4 regions of the Paenibacillus sp. EKM212P genome follow, and region 3 is predicted to be linked to each of the others. Evidence: riboswitches for the same ligand, from Rfam matches in the RefSeq annotation. Region 3 holds a riboswitch; each other region holds the start of a gene.

Region 1 (3,866 bases), on a different contig from region 3:
GCCCGAATTGCCAGATCGACATTTCCGCTGTCAGCACTGTCACCGGCATCTACGCCTTTAATCTCACGCGCTTCTCCAACAAGATGTGCGACTTCGGCTGCATTGCCTCGCACCAATGAGATTTTGACTTCACTCAGGATTCGCAGTGCCGATTCAGTTCTAAAGCTCGTTGCTCCCGCACCGACCGGATCTAGCAGCACCGGAACACCGTGTGCATTCGCCGATTGTCCAGCAATGATCATGGCATCCACCAGTTCGCGGTTCAGTGTACCGATGTTTAATACGACGGCTCCCGCTATTTTTGCCATGTCTGCTACTTCCTCGGGTGCATAGGCCATCACCGGGGAGGCGCCCAATGCATACAGGCCGTTGGCCGTAAAGTTGGTGACTACCACATTGGTCATATTGTGAACGAGGGGTTTGCTGTTTTGTACCTTCGTCAGGAGATCCGAATAACTTTTTTCCCATGTACTCATAATGTTTATCCTCTCTATAGTTAGTGGTCCAACAGGGCATTAACCGTACTTCACGCATCGAATCGCCAGGCTGACTATTCCAAGACCGCTGCCTGCATCTGGACCGGCCATTCTTCCTGCCTATAAGCCATATCCCAGAACTTATATTCCAGCTGGCAGCTCAGTATAAAATGCTCAATCATCCGCTCTCGCTCAGCAGCCGTTGCGCCTTCCGCCCAAGCATCTACACGTTCTCGGAACTTGAGTGTTGTATCATCAAGCTGGTCTCCATAGAAGCCCATCCATTCATAGAACGGATGAGACTCATCCGGCTTTACTTCATCCAGCAGCCTGCGACCAATCTCGGCATACGTCCACATACATGGCAGCAGCACAGCCAAGATCTCGCCCAGGCTACCCTCATGGGCAACCGTCAGCATGTGACGGATATAGTGATGAGCCGACGGAGCGAGCGGATATCCCTGCAACTCTTCATAGGTCACCCCTGCAACAGCACAGAAATTTTGATGCGGATGAACCTCGCTGTGGAGAATAAAAGAGATTTGTTCATTTAATACAGCCATATCCTCCCGATTGGTGCATTTGGAGATTGCGATGCCGTATATCCGCATGTAGGCGTTCAAATATTCAAAGTCCTGTTTTACATAGTGAATCAGCTGTCCCCTTGTCAAACTTCCTTCAGCAATACCTCTCACAAAGGGGTGCTCAAAAATCGCTTGAAAAATGCCGTCCGCCTGCCGACGGAGTTCTTGTGTAAAACTCAATTTCCCCACCTCCATCAAATTGAAGAGCAAGAAGTCCTGTAAGAATATAATTCCGGAACAACGCTAAAAAGCCGCCCCGGAAAAATGGGAGCGGCTTCAACAATAGGCCCAATACGCAAAAAACGCTTGAAACCTTATATACGAAGGCTCCACTTTCCTACGCTAGTACGAACTAGATCAGGTTCAAAGGGTCCAAGATACGTTCTTGTCTCAGCCATAGCGGCTCCCCTAGTGGACTTCTATTCTTTTGACTATTACTGTACATACGTTCATACGCTATGTCAAACATAGTGTGCAAAATATGAAATTTCCTCTAGTTAGGTGTTTTGAGCTTAGTGAGGGTGATGAATTACACTTTCCACAGCTTTGACCTTGGCATATTCCGGTTTCCACATTGCATCTCGTATAGCTTGTTCCACATCTGAAATGTGCGCCTGAGCTACCTGATCCTGTATCGCGGCTTTTGCAACCGCAATCGCAACAGCGTACGAAACTTCGCGTAATTTTCGGATATGAGGGAGTAGCGCACCGCCAGGCGTATTCGAATCTACACCATTGGCAACAGCAACTGCTGCCGCTGTAAACATCGCAGGGGTAATCCTTTTGGCTTTAACCACAATCGCACCCAGACCCAGTCCCGGAAAAACAAAGGCATTGTTCGCCTGTCCAATCTCAAATTTCGTACCGTTATAGGTGACGGGCTCAAAAGGACTTCCGGTTGCAATCAGTGCTTTGCCATCGGTCCACCGGATCAAATCCTCGGGTACTGCTTCTGCAAGGTTTGTAGGATTGGACATGGGCATAATGATCGGGCGTTCTACATGTTTCGCCATCTCCTTGATGATCTCTTCAGAAAAGGCACCTGCTACACCGGAAGTTCCAATCAATATCGTAGGCTTCACCTGACGGATGACCTCTAGCAGTGGTATTTTGCCGTCACACGACCGGGTCCATGAGCTGACTTCATCCTTTTTGCGCACATACGGTTTCTGATATTCCAATACGTCTTCCATATCTTCCATTAACAGCCCGCGATAATCAAAGGCCCAAAAGGACTTGAAGGAATCTTCTGCGGAAAGGCCGTCCTCGATCATAGCACCCCGAATTTGATCAGCATTACCGATTCCTGCTGCCCCTGGGCCGAAAACAAGTGTTTTTTGTTCACGCAGCGGAGTCTTGGTGACACCCACCGCCGAAAGAATCGCAGCCAAGGTCACCGCTCCTGTACCTTGTATATCATCGTTGAAGGTGAGTATGCTTTGACCGTATTTTCCTATAATATGGCGTGCATTTACGCTGCCCACGTCTTCCCAATGTAAAAGCGCCTTTGGGAATTGCGCTAACGTTTTGCTGATAAAAGTATCAATAAACTGGTTATAGGCTTCTCCGCGAACCCGTTTATGGCGGTTTCCGATGTACAGTGGATCATTCAGCAGCTTTTCATTATTTGTACCTACATCTAGTACAATTGGCAGCACCCGCCCGGGATGAATGCCTGCCGCAGCCGTATACACTGCAAGCTTGCCGATAGCAATGTTAATCCCCCCGACGCCCCAGTCACCAATCCCTAAAATACTTTCGGAATCTGTCACGACGATCAGATCCACATCATGGCCACTCAAACCAGAATTATGGAATGCTTGTCCAATACCGTTCGGGTTATCTATCGACAAATATATGCCTCCAGGGCGGTTGTACTCGTGACTATATTCTTGAATCGCGGTTCCTACGGTCGGCGTGTAGACTACGGGCAGCATTTCACTCAAATGATCGGTTAGCAGCCGGTAGTAGAGTACGACATTTCGGTTGTGAAGGTCGTTGAGAGAAGCATTTTTTCGCAGCATGGTGGGTTGTGCCAGAAACTGCTGATATGCCCGTACGCTCTGTTTCTCCAATGAAAGGACGGTTGGAGGAAGGATTCCTTCCAAACCCAGCTCCTTGCGTTCTTCTTCTGTAAAAGCGACACCTTTGTTCAAAAGGGGATTTGCCAACACATCCTTTCCCCGTAATGGAGTAGAAATGACCCATCGCGATTGACATAAAATGCTTCCATAGAAAGACCTTCCTTCTCTTCATTTTCATAACTATTCATAACGAAAGATGACATGTTGTCCATAGTATGGACGTGCAAATATGTTTTATTCTTGCATTTATCTATGACAAAATAACCATATTTGTTTCTTTCTAATGATATAAATGAACTAACTTTCGATTTAGATTCGCTAACCATTCCTGATGACTTTGGTTCTAATGAATCAGGTCTAAGTGCTCTGTTTTTATCAAATATGAAAATTAGTTTTTCTTCTCTTATCTCCATATATATCATGGAGTGTCAGCTATTTTGTTAAGAAAATATGAAGCATTTGGACATTAATTTAATCCCTATAAGCAAACATTCTTAATTCTTTTTCAACAAAATAGAACTATTCGGAGGAAAAGGAGAGGTTTGTGTGCAGGGACCTATAGCCATTTTTAGCGATAACGACAGGGCTATTGATTATCCCAATGTGATTTGTTTTTACCAATTTATACAGTGCGAGGACACGGAGGCAGCTTCAGTCTACGAGAACGCATGTTGTTGCCTGATTGATTATAGGGAGCCGGGGCAGGCAGTGCGGAAAGCCAA
Region 2 (3,866 bases), on a different contig from region 3:
GTGGTTATAATGATTGAAACATTACCAAGCAACCTACATAGCATCACGACATCAAGTACATACAAATAGTCCTATACAGACGTCCTAAGCAACTCAATCTGGATTTGACAATATGGAATTGGAGGAATGACCTACATGAATACAATGAACTTAACCGTCCACACCCTGATGCCCTTTCACCACCAATACCAACGTGCCAACGCGGTGAGTATGCAGAAGAAAGAAGATAGCTCGGAGAAGAAGCTCAGCTTTCAGGACATTTTAAATGAAAAAATGGGTAAAAAATAAGGCGCCGTTTATCCGGTTGCATGATCCGCTTTACATAAGCTAAAAAGCCGTAGTTTCCTACATCGACTGTAGAGAACCACGGCTTTTTTAATTCATTTGTCCCTAAACTCCCACGTTCGTTTTACTGACCTCCATCCCGATACTGCTCTGCCTTCTCACGCATCCCGGCAGCTACTGCTTCTTGAGTGTTCAGCCCCTTATCCGCTGCATAGGCGCGAATGTCCTGAGTGATACGCATACTACAAAATTTAGGGCCGCACATCGAGCAAAAATGTGCTTCCTTGGCGCCCTCTGCCGGTAGCGTTTCATCATGGTAGGACAAGGCCCGCTCGGGATCAAGCGACAGATTGAACTGATCCCGCCAGCGGAACTCGAAGCGTGCCTTGGACAAAGCATCATCCCGCTGCTGCGCCCGTGGATGCCCCTTCGCCAGATCGGCAGCATGTGCCGCAATTTTGTAGGTAATGACACCCTCGCGGACATCATCCTTATTGGGCAGACCCAAATGCTCCTTAGGCGTAACATAGCACAGCATGGACGTCCCGAACCAACCGATCATCGCTGCCCCAATTGCTGAGGTAATATGATCATATCCGGGGGCAATATCCGTCGTGAGCGGTCCCAAGGTATAAAAAGGAGCTTCCTTACAAATCTCCATTTGTAAATCCACATTCTCTTTGATTTTATGCATAGGGACATGTCCCGGCCCTTCAATCATGACCTGAACATCATGCTTCCATGCGATTTGCGTTAGCTCGCCCAACGTTTCCAGCTCTGCAAACTGTGCTTCATCATTCGCATCATAGATACTACCCGGACGTAGACCATCCCCGAGAGAGAAGGCCACATCATAAGCTTTCATAATTTCGCAGATTTCTTCAAAATGTGTATACAAAAAATTCTCCTGATGGTGCGCAAGGCACCAGGCTGCCATGATTGATCCGCCCCGGGACACAATTCCCGTCATTCTATTCGCCGTCATCGGAATATACCGCAGCAATACACCCGCATGAATTGTAAAATAGTCCACTCCCTGCTCCGCCTGCTCAATCAGCGTATCGCGATACAACTCCCACGTCAGCGCCTCTGCTTCACCGTTCACCTTTTCAAGTGCCTGATACAGCGGCACAGTCCCAATCGGTACAGGAGAATTCCGAATGATCCATTCACGTGTTGTATGGATATTACGGCCTGTGGACAGGTCCATAACCGTATCCGAGCCCCAACGCACAGCCCAAGTCATTTTCTCCACTTCCTCCTCGATGGAGGAGGTAACCGCAGAATTACCAATGTTCGCATTGATCTTTACGTGAAAATGACGCCCAATGACCATTGGCTCACTTTCCGGGTGATTGATATTCGAAGGCAAAATGGCTCGTCCAGCCGCCAATTCCTGCCGTACAAACTCAGGCTCCACCCCTTCGCGGATCGCCGCAAATTCCATTTCGGGCGTAATGATCCCTTGCCGCGCATAATGCATTTGCGTCACTGTACGCCCTTGCGAAGCACGAAGCGGACGATTGGTCACGCCGGGAAATTCCACTGTCTCCCGTTTGGAGCCAGGTTTCAGTCCATTATCCTCCGGCTGGACGGCGCGTCCCTCGTAAGCCTCCACATCGCCCCGTTCCAGGGCCCAAGCTCGCCGTAATGGAGGCAGGCCCTGACGGATATCGACCTGATAGGCTTCGTCGGTCATGGGACCGCTTGTATCATATACACGCAATGGCTCATGATGCTCCGTGCCCTGCGGCGTATGTGTAGGATGAAGAGCAATTTCGCGCTCTGGCACGGCAATGTCCGGCCGCGAGCCTTGAATATATACCTTACGGCTTCCTGGAAAGGGCGTTACCCCACTGGCTTGCTCCCCGTTTGTCTTCTCTACCTCAACTTTTTTTGTTCCTTCTGCTTCTGTCGGCTTCATTGTCCATTCCTCCCGTTTCGATGAAATGACACTCCGATCCGGAACCATTCCCAGGGTGGCGTTGATCTATGCAAAAAAGCCGGTTCCCTAGGGAACCGGCTAATCTAACGAGGCAGCTATCCAAACAATGCGCATATGGAATAATCCATTCCAATGCGCCACTGAAGACAGCAGCCGCGTATACATTTCAAGGCCGATTACTTCCCTACGCTGGTATGATCCAGATCAGGTGCAAAGGGTCCGGAATCTTGCACGATTCCATCTCAGCCCGGCATTACAGGCTCCCCCAGTAACTGTGATACTTTATTCACATGAGGCGGATATAACAGACATCCCGCCTTCCTTACCAGACTACTTCAAATTTATGGCTTTGGCAACCCTTTTAGGTTCCCTTTACCAAGGAGACGTTCTCCATCAAATCACTCTGCTTGCTTCAACTGTGTCCATTCTTGTTACGGGAGCATAAGCCCCATTTCCTTCGCCGCTTCGATCAAAATCGGAGCAAAGTCATGTAGCGTCTCGGGTGCAAGTCGACTGACCGGGCCAGATACAGATAAAGCCGCAGTGACCTGTCCCTTCCGGTTCACAATTGGCGCTGCCACAGCAGCAGCCCCTGGCTCCCGCTCTTCATAGCTGGTCGCATAGCCCTTCTCGCGAATGTCCTGCAGCTGGGCTTTATAGACCTCCGGGTCTACTGAGGGCGGCCATTCATCCCCGCTTAGCAGGGCTTCCAGCTCCTGCGGCGGCATAAAGGCTGCCAGCACTTTGCTGGAGGCCCCTACAGCCAGCGGCATACGCGCACCTACAGGCGCAACCCTGCGGATCGCCTGATTGCTCTGCACGGCTTGTATGCGAATACGCATGCTGCCGTCCCGTAAGTACAAGCTGACCGTCTCGCCCAGACGATCACGTAGTCCTTCCATTGCAGGCTGTAACAACACCGCCGGCTCGTCGCTTTGGGACAAATGCGTGGATAGCTCCCAAATGCGGAAGCCAAGTCGATATTTTTCCGTTTCGGCATTCCGAACGACAAAGCCCCGATCCTCCAACGTAGTCAGCAGCCGATGAACCGTGCTTTTATGTAGACCAATTTTGGAGGCAATCTCCGTCAGGCCAAGATCCGAATCTGCGGTAAAACACAGCAGTATATCAAGTGCACGCTCTACAGCGCGAACGGTTAATTTACGGTCTTCCATCGTGAACCGCTCCTCTTGTATCCATATTCGTTTCACACTATGAAACATGGTTACATAAATTATATAGAATAGTCGCGGCTACTGTAAACCGATGTTTTTGTGACAACCATATTACAGAACGAGAACAAACATCGACAATTCTTTGCATCATTTTTACTTTTCCGGTTCAGGCGTTGACTTTGGATAATCCCCATCATACGATAATAGGTATCTATACGTATCTACACTACTATTTTCAAGTGGAATTATACCTAAATTCTATGAAACGAAGATCAATTTTATATAAGGAGGCTCTTACATGATTTCGACATCCCAGCGCAACGCTCAGCTACAGACCGCTGTTCAGGAGCCGTCCACCCCACTCTTTAATCCCCGTCTGCTGCGGTTCAAGCACGTTGTGATTGCTCTGCTGCTGTCGGTCGTCTTTTTTCTGTTGTTTTGTTTTATTGCCTTGCATGCTT
Region 3 (3,866 bases):
GAAGTAAGCGCATCATGGAGAGCAGCAGCGAGCTTTTGCCAGCCCCGTTTTCACCGACCACGCCAATCCAGTCGCCAGGCTTCACCTGCGCATGCTCCACATAAATCACTGAACTTAAACTACGGAGGCCGCTAAAATGTTCCAGCTCCAGCAAATCAATCCCCGTACCATTCTGCTGTGTCACTGATTCACTCCAACGTGGCGAAGACGATTCATTCCATACTGCCGGATACCACACGCCGTACTCAGACAATGCCTGCCGATGCACATGAAATACTTCTTCTGCCCTTCCATCCGCAATGATCTCCCCTTGAGCAGAAAGCACCACAATCCGATCCACATCATGGACAATTTCATTAATTTTATGCTCCACGATCACCAGTGTCTGGTCTACCGAAATGTTGCGAATGGTATCCCACACCTGTGTAGTGCCTTCCTCGTCCAACAAAGCCGTCGGCTCATCCAGAAAAAGCACTTCTGGCTCCATAGCCAGCACAGACGCAATCGCCAAACGCTGCTTCATTCCCTGTGACATGTTGCCAATGGGCATATGTATATCATCCGTCGATAGACCAACCTGTATCAGCAGCTCGCGAATACGGGATTGCATCTGTTCCCGGGGAACCTGATTATTTTCCAACACAAAAGCCAGTTCCTCGTCTGCATATGACATACAAAACTGCGTATCAGGATCTTGAAATACAATACCTGAGACACTTGGGATTACAGCAGCATCGCATTTCATAGGCACTTCTATCGTGCGTGGAATCAGACCGCTTAACACTTGGAGCAGCGTTGATTTACCGCATCCACTCGGTCCCAGTAGCAGCAGCTTTTCCCCCTTGTGGACAGACAAAGACATATTGTGAAAAAGCAGCTCTTGCTCACCGGGGAATTTCAACCGTAGACGGGTGATCGAAGCCACCACATCTTCGGTTGCCCGGCTCATCAATCCAGCCCCTTATAATCTTGTTCCGTTGCAGGTCTCAAACTTCGTGTAACTCCCGTTACCTCCAATGCCTTAGCCAGATAGAACGCGAATACCCCGGCAATCACAATACTGCCAATCATCCGAAATCCAATATACAAAACATAGTTCCAAGTCGATAGCTGATCAATATACCCGTAGCTGAAGTCTAAAATCAGAGAAGTGACAGCCGCCCCAGCCGCAGCTAGCGAAGCAACCCACAGATTTGCGTTCCGATACAGAAAAGCCGCAAAAAACAGCTCTGCCCCCAAGCCTTGCAGCAGGCCATAGTACAAGGTGGACATGCCCCATTCGCTTCCCAAAAAAGCACTGACCGTTGCCGCTGCCACCTCTGCCAAAATCGCAACACCCGGCTTGCGAATGATGAGATAAGCAAACGTACCTGCCATAAACCACATGCCATACATCAGTTGCTCGGCGTGTAGACCCAATGGTTTCATCAAATCATAGGCAGGCCCCCATATTTTATAGACCAAACCGAACACAACAGATATCACAATCGTGACCAAAATATCAGTCAGCTTCAACCCTTTGGACGCTCTTACAGTAGTATTCATTATTGCGTGCTCCCCTTTTTCCTATAATTGGCCTCTTGGCCATAAAAAAAAGCTTGTCTGGAGCTGAATCTCCAGGCAAGCTTTATGCGCAGTAAAAGGTGAAGCACCATACAAAACATCATTCGTCGATATGCCTTATATAACCAGTAGTCTAAGCTATTACACTGATACCAAGCCAAAGCCAAGGTCAAAGCAAAATGCTAGGACATACATTGAATCTATCGACAACCGCAAAACAAGCGGCATTCCTGTATAGTGTTCTTGGTTTCTCTACGCTGGCATTACCCAGATCAGATTTCACGGTCAGTGGCAAGGGCCACCCTCTCAGCCTGACTTTCTCAAGCTCCCGACAATGCTTTTTAATTCACTATAATATATACCACATCTATGGCTTTGACAATCCTATAATCCGAAGAAACGTCTGGCCGTCTCCGTCGTCGCGATTTCAATCTCCATCATACTTCGACCTGTACATTCGGCTACCGTAGCAGCAATATGAGCGAGATACATCGGCTCATTACGCCCCTCTTTGGGCTTCACGGGTAGATTACGCGGGGTCAAAAATGGAGCATCCGTTTCAATCATCAGACGGTCCAAGGGAATATCTCTGACCAGTTCACGCAGATGTTTGCCACGCCGTTCGTCGCAAATCCAGCCGGTGATCCCGATATACAGTCCCATTTCTACATACGTATGCAATTCCTGTTCCGTGCCGGTAAAACAATGCACTACCGCTTTATCGACAAGCCCTTGATACTCCCGAAGCATAGCGGCAAAGTCCTCATGTGCATCTCGTTCATGCAGAAATAACGGCATTTTCAGCTCACCCGCCAGTTGGATTTGCTCCGCAAACCATCGTCGCTGCACATCACGTGGCGAAAAATCACGGTTATAGTCCAGTCCGCATTCCCCTATGGATACAACCTGCGGCTGACCCGCAAGTTGGCGGAGTTGCTGAATCGTATCTGCGCTGCATTCTTTGGCATCATGGGGGTGTACGCCAGCTGTCGCATACAGCTTGCCCGGATAACGTGCTGCATACTGAGAAGCCTCCCGACTGCTGCGGACACTGGTCCCGGTAATAATCAGTGGTGAAATCCCTACAGCCGCGGCTCTCTCTACCACCTGTTCCCGATCCGCATGAAACGAACGGTGCATCAAGTTCACACCAATATCAATTAACGGTGTACCCCTTTCCATCTCAATCCCTCCTTCGCAACTACAATCTCGGATCAATCGGCTCCGATTCCAGAGATAGCGCGGCAAGGACGCATTCATGAATACGATCTACCGTATCCTTGCGGACAAAACGTTCCACGCCTTCCATACCTAGCGCTCCTTCCATCAGGGCATGACGTTCCTTTTTGTTCGTTCGACGCTGCTTCAGACGCTTTAAATTCTCAGGGGCAAGATAATCCATACCGTAAATGATGTGCAAATACTTCCGGCCTCTCACCTTGATTGCAGGCTGAATCATCTTGTCCCGATTTTTCATCAAAAAGCATTCTGGCTTGATCACAATCCCCTCATGACCATCCTCTGTCATCTCGTTCCACCAGCGAATGACCTCTTCCTCGCTTGCTTCGTCCGTGATCACGCGATACTCTGTCTCCATAAACAGGGAAGACAGCCCAGCTAGCTCCCGGTTTTGCTCCATATGCCAAATATGAGAATGGTCGAAAAAAGTCTTTCCACTGTGTGCCAGCGTATGAAACGGAGCGATACGAATTTCATCCAGACCGTCCACATCCCAGCAATATTTTTGAAAAGCCTCTTGAAACGTTACGGCATTCGCATATTTCCATTCCATTTCCTCCAGCCAGTCTCCAACCTCTCGGCCTGCAACCTTCGCCTGCTTCAGCTTGTCTACCAGCTTACTGCGATCCAGCAGAGCTGCTTCACCCACATGCGCATACTGTGCAGCAATCAGTTCCCGAGCCTTGAGATTCCACGGTACAATTTCCGCATCCAGCAACACAAAATCCGTCTGGTTCCGTTCAAAATATCCAGCAGTCCGTAGATCCACATTCAGCTTCTCCAGCACTTGCTTCCCAAGGCTTTGTTCAAAGAAAGCTCTCCCGCTCCGACTGTAGATCGTGCCCAATGTCGGGTAGCCTACATATTGAACAGCGGCTTGTTCGTTTTTGAATAATAGTAGAATCGCTCGGCTACCCATATGTTTTTTCTCGGCCACCATCGTTTGTACTCCTTGCCCGCGATAATAAGCCAGTGCCTCACGTGGATGCTCCAGATATCCTTCCTCTGCAGACACCGCTGGAGCAGGGCTCATCGTCGGTGGAATATACACCAGCTCCTCCACA
Region 4 (3,866 bases), on a different contig from region 3:
TCGCGAGAATTGCTAGCTGCCCAGGTTGGAGCGGCTGAAAACACCAGCATGCTACAAGCTACAACGGCTGCTGTAAACCCTTTAAACCAATTTTTACGAAATAACAAAATATACCCCTCCTCATTAAGGTGTATGCCTCATATACATACTTTTGCACATATATGTAAGCCTTGAACCCACCATTTCTATTTTAATCCAACGCCAGACAAAAGAGTAGTCATTTACTTAAATTATTTATGAAAAAATAATTAATTTTCTCAAAAATAAAAAACCAGCAAACCTCCTAAAAAACTCGGAGATTCACTGGTTTATCCATTTATATTCTCATTATTTATTCCACACTTGGCGCTCCGTTTGCTGACCCACATACTCAATGCGAGTCGGATTCACGTCCAGAATGACATAATCGGGATCATCCGGTCCGGAAAACCATTCCTTCAAGGAATCGTTCCACACTTGTTTGCGTAGCCCCTCATCAGCTGTAATCTGGACAGTAGCCTCCACTTCTACGACTTCCTTTGTACCGCCAACTTCATAACCCAGCAGCAGATAAGCATTCGGATTATCCTTTAGCTCATCCACTTTATGCGTTTTACGATCTGTCGCCAGATGAATGTTCATTCCATCGTTAAAAAGGGCCATATAGCGTACTTTCGGTTTGCCACCCTCTACCGTACCTAACGAGCAAAATTTGTTGTTATCCAAAGCCTTCACAATGGCTTGTTCTAGTTGGCTACGATCCAATGTTTCCGTTTTACCCACAGTACAACAACTCCTTTTCACGAATTAGAATTCTCTACGGCCATGCCATTGGGCACCAGCCCATCTGAACCTACCTGCGCAGCTGTTCTGAAAATAACATGACCCGATCAGATCGGATTGATGCATACTCATTTTCAGATCAAAGCTCACAGTAAAAGTGTACCCTGTCGTTCGGCAAATGAACCGTCTTCTCTTCCTCCATGCTGGACAGACCCGCATTCAAGGCATATAATCGTCGTAGTAAACCCGAATAAATGAACCCATTAAACCATACAATGCCAGGGGTGCTGGAATCGGCCGGCTGAGAGTGTGTCCCAAGACACTGACCCTTACAACCTGATCTGGGTAATGCCAGCGTAGGAATGCTTAAGCAAGATGTGCCTTTTTTACATAGGACCATCCCTTACTTTGGTATATACAAGCGCAAGCGTCCCGGAACCTCGGGGCGCTTTTTTGTTGAAGATTAAGTTGTTGGAAAGATCGCGTCCGGCAGATGTTATTTTTATGAAAATGGGAAACCTAAGCTGTCTGATTGGACGGATAACGGGTAATTAAAGGAGAGAACACAACGATGAAGCGCATGAAAATGTTAAGCCTGGGACTGATCAGTCTGTGGCTCATGGCCCTGACCCTGACCGCTTGCGGTGGAAGTCCCTCCACATCCCAAGAAGCGGCTCCCGCTACCAACACTCAAACGTCTACTCCGGCAAAGGAGCTCAAAGATGTTAAAGTCGTGCTCGACTGGACACCCAATACGAATCATACGGGACTCTATGTTGCCAAGGACAAAGGATTTTACGAAAAAGCGGGTTTGAATGTCCAAATTATTCAACCTGGTTCAGGCGGAGCCGATCAAATGGTTGCCTCTAATGCTGCACCTTTTGGTATCAGCTACCAAGAAGGCGTCACACAGGCTCGTATGCAAGGCGTGCCGCTTGTTTCCATCGCTGCGGTGATTCAGCATAATACCTCAGGCTTCGCAGCCCCAGTAGATCGCGGAATTAAGAGCCCCAAAGATTTTGAAGGTAAAAAATACGGCGGTTGGGGCTCTCCCGTAGAAGAAGCGGTCATGAAATCCATCATGGATTCAGACAAAGGCGATGTGAGCAAAGTGAAGATCGTCAACATGGGCAATGCAGACTATTTTACAGCCGTGAAGCGAGATATCGACTTTGCCTGGATTTTCTACGCATGGACCGGAATTGAGGCCCAGCTTCGAGGTGAGCCATTGGATATGCTGTATGTAAAAGATTATTCCAAAAGCCTCGATTACTATACACCTGTAATTGTGAGCAACGAACAGACAATAAAAAATGATCCAGAACTGGTCAAAGCGTTCATGGACGCTACCGCACAAGGCTATGAATACACTATCGCCCATCCAGAAGAAGCCGCGGACATCTTAAGCAAAGCTGTACCGGAGCTGGATAAAAAACTGGTACTTGCCAGCCAAAAATGGCTAAGCCTGCGTTATCAGGACGATGCCGCGCAATGGGGTGTGCAAAAAGCGGAGGTATGGCAAAACTATTCGGACTGGATGTACGAACGCAAGCTGCTCAGCAAGCCTTTGGAAGTGGATAAAGCCTTCACAAACGACTTCTTGCCCAAGCGTTGATCATTTGTTAAACCACTAAATAAGACTGAACTAGAGAAGTGAACGAAGCGCCACTACGCAGTCGGATGGTGCCTCCCATCGCTGTTGTACCCAGATTTCTTTTATGAATATCCAGAAGTTGAAATCTGGGTACAAAGGCGAATGTTAACGCTTGTACAGCACCATTCCGCCCACTTCGTTCTCGTTCCACTTGGTTTATTCTTTAGTCTCATAGTATCTAAAGCGCAAAAACAGATGCGCTTGTGTGTAAAAATGCCACACAACCTATCAAAAACTAAGGTGCTTTTAAGGCGGTTGGCAGCGTAGCGGTTCATTTGAATCTGGAGAAGCGCAGCGCTCGCCTTTGCCGTGGGATTCTTACCTTTTAAAATTCATTCAAAGAAACCCACGGCAACAGCGATCGTAAGATCAAATGAAACGCGGAGCGGTCTCACCCGCCTTAAACCAATTTATTTTCCTATAACTTAAACAATAAAGGACAGGTGAATTTTCATGGCTAACACACTGCTTAGTATTCAAGTAATCCCTAAAACTCCTAATAACGAGGACTCTTACCCGTATGTAGATAAGGCGATTGAGGTCATTCAGCGCTCCGGCGTCAAACATCAGGTGAATCCATTGGATACGACCATGGAGGGCGAGCTCGACGAGTTGCTGAAAGTGGTTAAAGAAATGCACGAGGCTTTGACGGAAGCGGGCAGTCCCAGCGTCATTTCACAGATCAAAATCGCACATAACCCACAAGGCATCAGCATGAACAAGCTGACCGAGAAATATCGCCCATGAATCCGAAAGACAAGAACGCATCCTGGTGGAAAAGCGTATGGCCGCCCCTTGTGGCGGTCCTCTTCTTTTTAACGGCCTGGCAGGGGGCGGTTTCCTATTTACATATTGAATCCTGGCTGCTGCCAGCTCCATCCCTCATCGTACAAGAGGGCATGGCGCAATCGGCGTTGCTTGGCACCCATACATGGGCTACGATTCGCCTAACGCTTGCGGGATTTGCTATAGGGACAGCAACGGGACTGTTGATTGCCATCGTTCTTCATACGATTCCTTTTCTCAAATCCGCCCTGTATCCGCTGCTTATCCTGAGCCAAAACATTCCGATCATCGCCCTGGGTCCGTTGCTCATGGTATGGTTTGGTTTTGGCGTGCTGCCCAAGCTTATGGTCATTACTTTAGTATGCTTTTTTCCCGTGGCTGTAGCGGCCATGGACGGGTTGACTCGAACAGACCGTACGATGATGAACTATATGCGGATGTCGGGTGCAAGCCGCATGGCTATTTTTATGAAGCTGGAGCTGCCACATTCCCTGCCGCAAGTCTTTTCTGGCGTTAAAATTGCTGCTACCTACAGTGTGATGGGCGCGATCATTGCCGAATGGATCGGAGCTAGTGAAGGAATTGGATATTATATGCTGCTGCAAAAATCGGCCTATCGGACGGACCTCATTTTTGCTGCCATCGGCATTATTGTTGCACTCAG

Evidence for each region. Region 3 has a riboswitch for thiamine pyrophosphate ahead of G9G54_RS20650 (ECF transporter S component). Riboswitches for the same ligand answer to the same signal wherever they lie in the genome.
Region 1: another riboswitch for thiamine pyrophosphate. It lies ahead of tenA (thiaminase II); the one in region 3 lies ahead of G9G54_RS20650 (ECF transporter S component).
Region 2: another riboswitch for thiamine pyrophosphate. It lies ahead of thiC (phosphomethylpyrimidine synthase ThiC); the one in region 3 lies ahead of G9G54_RS20650 (ECF transporter S component).
Region 4: another riboswitch for thiamine pyrophosphate. It lies ahead of G9G54_RS15845 (ABC transporter substrate-binding protein); the one in region 3 lies ahead of G9G54_RS20650 (ECF transporter S component).

The regions. Positions count from the first base shown of each region.
Region 1 covers NZ_JAAMNR010000006.1:271,304-275,169, forward strand. Annotated here, with positions in the region: gene thiM (hydroxyethylthiazole kinase) at 1-476, opposite strand, end outside; gene tenA (thiaminase II) at 551-1,240, opposite strand; TPP riboswitch at 1,378-1,480, opposite strand; gene G9G54_RS18935 (NAD-dependent malic enzyme) at 1,573-3,216, opposite strand; gene G9G54_RS18940 (glycosyltransferase) at 3,691-3,866, shown strand, end outside.
Region 2 covers NZ_JAAMNR010000005.1:402,385-406,250, reverse strand. Annotated here, with positions in the region: gene G9G54_RS17355 (hypothetical protein) at 136-288, shown strand; gene thiC (phosphomethylpyrimidine synthase ThiC) at 410-2,209, opposite strand; TPP riboswitch at 2,395-2,507, opposite strand; gene G9G54_RS17345 (IclR family transcriptional regulator) at 2,662-3,405, opposite strand; gene G9G54_RS17340 (alpha/beta hydrolase) at 3,704-3,866, shown strand, end outside.
Region 3 covers NZ_JAAMNR010000008.1:72,946-76,811, forward strand. Annotated here, with positions in the region: gene G9G54_RS20645 (ABC transporter ATP-binding protein) at 1-949, opposite strand, end outside; gene G9G54_RS20650 (ECF transporter S component) at 949-1,545, opposite strand; TPP riboswitch at 1,795-1,904, opposite strand; gene G9G54_RS20655 (TatD family hydrolase) at 1,948-2,745, opposite strand; gene G9G54_RS20660 (polynucleotide kinase-phosphatase) at 2,765-3,866, opposite strand, start outside.
Region 4 covers NZ_JAAMNR010000005.1:53,905-57,770, reverse strand. Annotated here, with positions in the region: gene G9G54_RS15855 (bifunctional 2',3'-cyclic-nucleotide 2'-phosphodiesterase/3'-nucleotidase) at 1-107, opposite strand, end outside; gene G9G54_RS15850 (pyridoxamine 5'-phosphate oxidase family protein) at 328-762, opposite strand; TPP riboswitch at 1,033-1,142, shown strand; gene G9G54_RS15845 (ABC transporter substrate-binding protein) at 1,334-2,377, shown strand; gene G9G54_RS15840 (hypothetical protein) at 2,385-2,567, opposite strand; gene G9G54_RS15835 (MTH1187 family thiamine-binding protein) at 2,870-3,163, shown strand; gene G9G54_RS15830 (ABC transporter permease) at 3,160-3,866, shown strand, end outside.